Regions from separate parts of the Halomonas sp. E14 genome, predicted to be linked through region 2. Evidence: predicted binding sites of a transcription regulator. Region 2 holds the regulator's gene; the other holds the start of a gene.
The links. Region 2 encodes sigma-54, which starts transcription at its own class of promoters, with help from an activator protein. Its sites were predicted from a motif close to TGGCACNNNNNTTGCTNT; they were not measured.

Region 1 (3,805 bases), 2.1 Mb from region 2:
AAAAGTCTGAATTCGGTATGCCCGGGGCGGGATTCGCATTCGATCAGTCCCTGATGCTGATGCAAGATGCCCTGGGCAATGGACAGTCCCAGTCCACTGCCGTCGGCCCGACCCGATACCATGGGATAGAACAGTGTTTCCTGCAGGCTTTCGGCCACGCCGGGGCCGTTGTCGATCAGCGCCACCTCGCACACCAGGCGATGGCGCTCGGCGCCCAGGGTGAACTGCCGGCGCGCCCGCGTGCGCATCAGCAGGCACGGCGATTCGGTGCCGGCCTCGGTCATCGCCTCCACGGCGTTGCGCGCCACGTTGAGCACCGCCTGAATCATCTGCGCCTCATCGCCGGGAAAGTCCGGCAGGCTGGGATCGTAGTCGCGCTCGATCCGCACCGCCGGGGTCTCGGCCAGCAGCAGCGTGCGCACCCGCTCCAGCACCTTGTGGATATTGAGCGGCTCGTGGCGCAGCAGCTTGTTCGGCCCCAGCATGCTATCGACCAGGTCGCGCAGGCGGTCGACCTCCTCGACGATGATGCGGGTGAATTCCTGCAGGGCCGGGTCGTCGAGGTCGCGCTCGAGCAGCTGGGCGGCGCCGCGGATGCCGCCCAACGGGTTCTTCACCTCATGGGCCAGCCCGCGCGAAAGTACCTTGATCGCCTCCTGCCGGTTGAGCAGCGCCTCCTCGCGCGAGATGCGCAGCAGCCGGTCGCGGGGCTCCATCTCCACCAGCAGCTCGTCGGTGGAGAGCGGCGTCACCGTGTAGTCGATGGTCGCTCCGGCGCCGCTGGCCAGGGTCAGGCGCACCTCACGCTGGGTGAAGGGGTGCTGGTTGCCGGCCGCCTTGGCCAGCACCTCACCCATGCCATCGTCGTCGGACAGCAGCGCCGCCAGGCGCAGCCCGTGCACCCGCCCCAGGCTGACCGCAAGCAGCGCTTCCGCTGCCGGATTCATCCAACGCAGACGCAGCCTGCCATCGAGCAGCAGCACGGCGGTGGTGAGATGTTCCATCAAGCGTCGGTACATGGCATAGCCTTCTGTTTACGGGGCGTGCACCGGCATGGCGCCGATGGCGTTGCCGTAGCGCAACGCACCCAACAACTCGCTACAAGTACTTAGCAAGAAGTGCGCCAAAAGAGAAAACCGCGCAACGGCGCTGCCTTGCGGCAGGGCAGGCAGCGGCCAAGGCCTGGGCGGGCGACTTTAATGCACTATATTGGTGCGCCAAAAAACGCGCCAGCCGTACAACAGGGCAACGGGGTAGCCAAGGCGGGGCGGGCTCGACCCGGTGCGGGCAGGCGCCCGCACCGTCACAGCGCCACCGCACCGGACGTCCTGCAACCCCACTTTCGGGCGGAAACGCGCCGGGTAACGGCGACCATAGCTAGGGCGGGCCGGCGCGCTCCACCACCAGCGACACCGGCGGCGTGCGATGGCGAATCTCGCCACGGGCGTCGAGCAGCTCCGCTTGAAGCTCATAGCGACCGCTGGCCAGGTTGGAGAGCATGAAGGCCGAGGTGTGCAGCGCCGTCTGGCTGACCCGGCCGTCGACCAAGAGGCGAACCTGATGGTCCGTGCGCAGCGGCGGCTCGATCAGCAGCGCCACCTGCAGGTTGCCGGCGTGGCTGGCCGGCAGCGCGGCGCCCTGGCGGGGAGAGAAAATGCGGAAGGTGTCGTAGGGCATGAACGGCTGACCCGGCGCCGCCGGCACCCGCGGTGCGATGCCTTCCACGCGAGGCGCCACGACGCTGCGCCGCTCGCCGGCACTGGCCGGCACCACCGTCAGCGGCGCCAGCTGAACCGCTTCGCCGCCGCGCTCAGGATTATCGCTGAAGATCACGTTGCCCTGGGCATCGACCGTACGATAGATGGTGGTGGCGAAGGCCGATGCGGCCATCAACCAGAGAATGAGTAGCGCGACAGCCTTCGTCATGGCGTGATCTCCTTGCTCAACCCGACGCGCCCAGAGGTGTAGGCCCGCCTCGGCGGCGGGCATGAAGCAGCCTGCGGCCCCGCCGCAGGCTTGAGTGTACGACAAAAAAGGGCCCCGCGAGGGGGCCCCTTTCGTGTCACCATCGGCGGCTCGGCCGCCTGCGGTGAAGCGCTTGCCGCTGAGGGATCAGCAGCTGTAGTACATATCGAATTCGATCGGGTGCGTGGTCATGCGGATGCGCTCCACGTCTTCCATCTTCAGTTCGATGTAGGCGTCGATCATGTCGTCGGTGAACACGCCGCCTTCGAGGAGGAAGGCACGATCCTTGTCCAGGGCATCCAGGGCCTGATCCAGGCTGTGCGCCACGGTCGGCACCTTCTTGCCCTCTTCCGGCGGCAGGTCATAGAGGTTCTTGTCCATGGCGTCGCCGGGGTGGATCTTGTTCTTGATGCCGTCGATACCGGCCATCAGCATGGCGGCAAAGCACAGGTAGGGGTTGGCCGTCGGGTCGGGGAAGCGGACCTCGACGCGCTTGCCCTTCGGGCTTGCGGTATACGGAATACGGATCGACGCAGAGCGGTTGCGGGCACTGTAGGCCAGCATGACCGGCGCTTCGAAGCCCGGCACCAAGCGCTTGTAGGAGTTGGTCGAGGCGTTGGCGAAGGCGTTCAGGGCACGGGCGTGCTTGATGATGCCGCCGATGTAGTACAGCGCCATTTCCGACAGGCCGGCGTACTGGTCGCCCGCGAACTGGTTCTGGCCATCCTTCCAGAACGACTGGTGCACGTGCATGCCGCTGCCGTTGTCGCCGACCAGCGGCTTAGGCATGAAGGTGGCAGTCTTGCCGTAGGCGTGGGCCACGTTGTGGATCACGTACTTCATTTCCTGAACTTCGTCGGCCTTCTTCACCAGGGTGTTGAACTTGACGCCGATCTCGTTCTGGCCAGCGTTGGCCACCTCGTGGTGATGCACTTCGACGGTCTGGCCGATCGCTTCCAGGGTGTTACACATGGCGCCACGGATGTCATGGAAGCTGTCGACCGGGGGCACCGGGAAATAGCCGCCCTTGACCCGCGGACGGTGGGCCAGGTTGCCGCCTTCGAGCTGGCGGTCGGTCGACCAGGCACCCTCTTCGGAGGTGATCTTGTACATGGAGCCCTCGATATCGGACTTCCAGTGCACCTCGTCGAAGATGAAGAACTCGGGCTCGGGGCCGAAGAAGGCAGTGTCACCAAGGCCGGTGGACTGCAGGTAAGCCTCGGCGCGCTTGGCAATGGAGCGCGGGTCGCGCTCGTAGCCCTGCATGGTGGCCGGCTCGATGATGTCGCAGCGCAGCACCAAGGTGGAATCTTCGGTGAACGGGTCGAGGAAAGCGGTGCCGTCTTCCGGACGCAGGATCATGTCCGACTCGTTGATGCCCTTCCAGCCATGGATGGAGGAGCCATCGAACATCTGGCCGTTCTCGAAGAACTCCTCGTTGACATCGCGAGCCGGGATGGTGACGTGCTGTTCCTTGCCCCGGGTGTCGGTGAAGCGCAGGTCGACCCACTTCACATCATGTTCTTCGATCAGGGCGAGAGTCTTGGCTGACATGGTGTCCTCCGTTTGAGCATTGGCTCGATTCGTTGGCTGATGACCAGTGCTGGTTCATTCCAGCATGTTTGTAGCACGCGGCAGTTCGGCTGCCCACGATCACCATGCACGAACATGGCGCTAGCCAATACAATGCAGGCAGCGTGCCAATTTGCACCAGCGACGCTCGAAAATTTTCTTGCCGCTGAAATTCAAGGAGTTATTCGAAGCGGGATGTGCACCACCATGTGCCATAGCGAGCATGGCGGCTCGCTCGATGGTGCCCGGCGAGGAATGTCTGCACCAT
Region 2 (3,805 bases):
GTGGAGCTGATCGACCGCGCCGAACTGCAACAGGGCGGCGATACCTTCGATGGCGGCTACCTGGAGTACTTCCTCGACCGCCGCGTGGTCCAGGCCCGCGCCGAGGGAGAAGGCGTCGAAGGGCGTCAGCGCATTCGCATGACCCTGCAGCCGGAGCGCTGAGATGACGACGAAGACGCTGTACGCCAGGCACCTGGCCAAGAGCTACAAGCGCCGCCGCGTGGTGCACGACATCAGCCTGTCCATCGCCCAGGGCAGCATCGTCGGGCTGCTCGGGCCCAACGGCGCCGGCAAGACCACCTCGTTCTACATGATCGTCGGGCTGGTCAAGGCCGATGCCGGCAACGTCTGCATCGACGAGCTGGATCTCTCCAGCAGCGCCATGCATGAGCGCGCACGAGCCGGCATCGGCTACCTGCCGCAGGAGGCCTCGATCTTTCGCAAGCTGTCGGTGGCGGACAATATCCTGGCGATCCTCGAGACGCGCCGTGACCTCGACAAGCGTGGCCGCCACGCACGGCTGGAGCAGTTGCTGGAAGATTTCCATATCACCCACATTCGCGACAACCTGGGCATGAGCCTGTCTGGCGGCGAACGGCGGCGGGTCGAGATCGCCCGCGCCCTGGCGACCGAGCCCGCCTTCATCCTGCTTGACGAACCCTTCGCCGGCGTCGACCCCATTTCCGTCGGCGAGATCAAGGGCATCATTCGCCAGCTCAAGGCACGCAACATCGGTGTGCTGATCACCGACCACAACGTGCGCGAGACGCTGGATATCTGCGATACCGCCTATATCGTCGGCGACGGCCAGATCATCGCCGAAGGCGATGCCGACACCATCCTGGCCAATCGACGCGTGCGGGAAGTTTACCTCGGCGAAGATTTCCGCCTCTGACGCCCCCTTGTTCCTCACAACACACTGATGCTGCAGACTGTCAAGTGTTGGGGCATGAAATTTGCGCATGGCATGCATATTGCAGCAACACATCTTGCAACCAACGCTCAAGCGGAATAGGGTGGTTTTTTTCGGCAGATGAGCACTTTCTCTCATGGCCATGAAAGCCTCTTTGCAACTGCGAGTCGGCACCCAGCTGACCATGACGCCACAGCTGCAGCAGGCCATCGCCCTGCTCCAGCTCTCCACGCTTGATTTGCGCCAGGAAATCCAGCAGGCCCTCGAGGCCAACCCGATGCTCGAACTGGACGAGCAGTACGGCGAGACGCGGGTCGACGACGCCCCCCCGGACGACTGGAACGACGACATTCCCTTAGAGCTGACCACCGACAGCGAGTGGACGGACACCTATCCCGATCACGGCAGCGCTGGCAGCGGCGAAGGCCCTGACTTCGAGCGCCAGGCCAGCGCTCAGAGCCTGGCCGGCCACCTGACCTGGCAGCTGGCCATGACCGACCTCAGCGAACGCCAGCGGCTGATCGCCGAAAGCCTGATCGATGCCGTCGACGGTACCGGCTACCTCACCCAGTCGCTTGATGATGTGCGCGACGGGCTTCGCCAGCAGGGACTCGACGGACTGACCACCCGAGAAGTGGAGCAGGTCCTGCTGCGTCTGCAGCAATTCGAGCCGACCGGCGTTTTCGCCCGCGACCTGCGCGAATGCCTGCTGCTGCAGCTGGCCACGCTGCCCGACACCACTTCGCTGCTGCCCCAGGCGCGCCGGCTGGTGCGCCAGTTCCTCGAAGCCCTGGCCGCCGACGACCGCCGCTTGCTCAAGCGCCGCCTGGGGCTCGACGACGAAGCGCTGGAGGCTGTCATCGGGCTGATTCGCTCGCTCGACCCGCGCCCTGCCAGTGCCTACGTCGAGGTCAGCGGCAACTACGTCACGCCCGACCTGCTGGCCATCCATGACGTCCACGGCTGGCGCGTCGAGCTCAATGCCGAAGCGCTCCCTCGGCTGCGCATCCAGCCCGACTACATGTCGCTGGTGAAGCGCGCCGACAAGAGCGCCGATAATCAGTTTCTCAAGGATCACCTGCAAGAGGCGCGCTGGCTGATGAAGAGTCTTGCCAGCCGCAACGACACCCTGCTGCGGGTCGGCAGCGAGATCATGGCGCGCCAGATCGACTTTCTCGAGCAGGGCGAGGAAGCCATGCGCCCGCTTATCCTGGCCGACATCGCCCAGGCCGTTGAGATGCACGAATCGACCATTTCACGCGTGACCACACAGAAGTACATCCATACGCCGCGCGGGGTGTTCGAACTGAAGTACTTCTTCTCGAGCCACGTGGGCGGCGGCGAGGGCGATGCGCACTCCAGCACCGCGATACGTGCACGGATTCGCAAGATGGTGCAGGATGAACCTCCACGCAAGCCGCTTTCCGACAGCCGCCTGGTCGAGCTGCTCGAAGAAGAAGGCATCCGGGTCGCCAGACGTACCGTCGCCAAATATCGTGAGGCCATGGGTATCCCCTCGTCGAGCGAACGCAAGCGTTTCCGCTAGGCTTGAGAGGCGGGTTTGATCCCGGACAAATGCGGGTAGCGAGGGGGTTTGCTAGGCCCTAAAAAGGGTTACAATCGAGCCACCACTCGACGGACGAAGGAGCCTGTCATGCAAGTCAATATCACCGGCCACCATGTAGAGCTGACCGATGCCCTGCGTGACTACGTAAGCGAGAAGCTGAACCGCGTTCAGCGTCATTACGACAACATCACCAACGTCCACGTCACCCTGTCGGTAGAGAAGGAACGTATGCTGGCCGCCTGCACCCTGCACGCAGCCGGCGCCGATCTGCATGCGGAAGCCTCCGATCCCGACATGTACGCCGCCATCGACGCCCTCACCGACAAGCTCGACCGCCAGATGGTCAAGCACAAGGAAAAGGCCCAAGCCCGCGCCCAAGGCGCCGGCATTCGCTGAGACGCCATGTCACTAGAAACCATTCTGCCCCCGGAGCGCGCCCTGTTCGGCGTGCCCGGGGGCAGCAAGAAACGTGTGCTGGAGTTCTTCAGCACGTTCATCGCGCAGAATACCCCGAGCCTCGACAGCCAGGAAGTGTTTGCCCGGCTGGTGGGGCGTGAACGCCTTGGCAGCACCGGCATCGGCAACGGGGTTGCCATTCCTCACGCAAGAAGCCCGCACTGCCACAGCCCGGTAGCGGCCTTTCTGAAGCTGGCCGAGCCGATCGACTTCGACGCCATCGACGGCGAACCGGTGGATCTGGTCTTCGTGCTGCTGGTGCCCGAGGAGGCCGATGACACCCACCTGGCGCTGCTCAGCCAGGTAGCCGGCACCATGAACGACGCCGAGACCCGTGCGAGACTGCGCAAGTGCGAAAGCCAGCGCGAACTCCACGAACGACTCATCGAGGCCATACGACGACAAGCGTCACCCTGACGCCGCCCGCACGGCCCGCCATTCGCTCAGGAGATCCGCCATGCAGCTCGTGATCATCAGTGGCCGTTCCGGTTCCGGCAAATCGATCGCACTGCAGGCGCTCGAGGATATCGGCTACTACGCCATCGACAACCTCCCCGCCATGCTGCTGGGCTCTCTGGTCGACGAACTACGCGACAGCCCCGCCGGCCACTCTGCCATTGCCGTCAGCGTCGATGCGCGCAATCTCCCCCATGCACTGGAACGCTTCCCGCGTCTGCTTGAGGAGCTGCGCGAGCGCGGCGTGGACTGCCAGGTGATCTATCTCACCACCGACGCACGCATCCTGATCGAACGCTACTCGGCCACGCGGCGTCGCCACCCCCTGACCCGCGGCAGCAACATGACGCTGAAGGAAGCGATCGAGACGGAGCACGCCACGCTCAGCGGCATTCGCAACCTCGCCGACCTGG

Region 1: glnL (nitrogen regulation protein NR(II)) is a predicted target of sigma-54. The motif match lies at 1,109-1,126, and genes of this name have one in related genera.

What each region holds. Positions count from the first base shown of each region.
Region 1 covers NZ_CP199423.1:332,861-336,665, reverse strand. Annotated here, with positions in the region: gene glnL (nitrogen regulation protein NR(II)) at 1-1,019, opposite strand, end outside; gene ACT7B3_RS01495 (DUF4124 domain-containing protein) at 1,378-1,926, opposite strand; gene glnA (glutamate--ammonia ligase) at 2,113-3,519, opposite strand.
Region 2 covers NZ_CP199423.1:2,454,301-2,458,105, forward strand. Annotated here, with positions in the region: gene lptA (lipopolysaccharide transport periplasmic protein LptA) at 1-162, shown strand, start outside; gene lptB (LPS export ABC transporter ATP-binding protein) at 164-895, shown strand; gene ACT7B3_RS11480 (RNA polymerase factor sigma-54) at 1,050-2,459, shown strand; gene hpf (ribosome hibernation-promoting factor, HPF/YfiA family) at 2,568-2,876, shown strand; gene ptsN (PTS IIA-like nitrogen regulatory protein PtsN) at 2,883-3,353, shown strand; gene rapZ (RNase adapter RapZ) at 3,394-3,805, shown strand, end outside.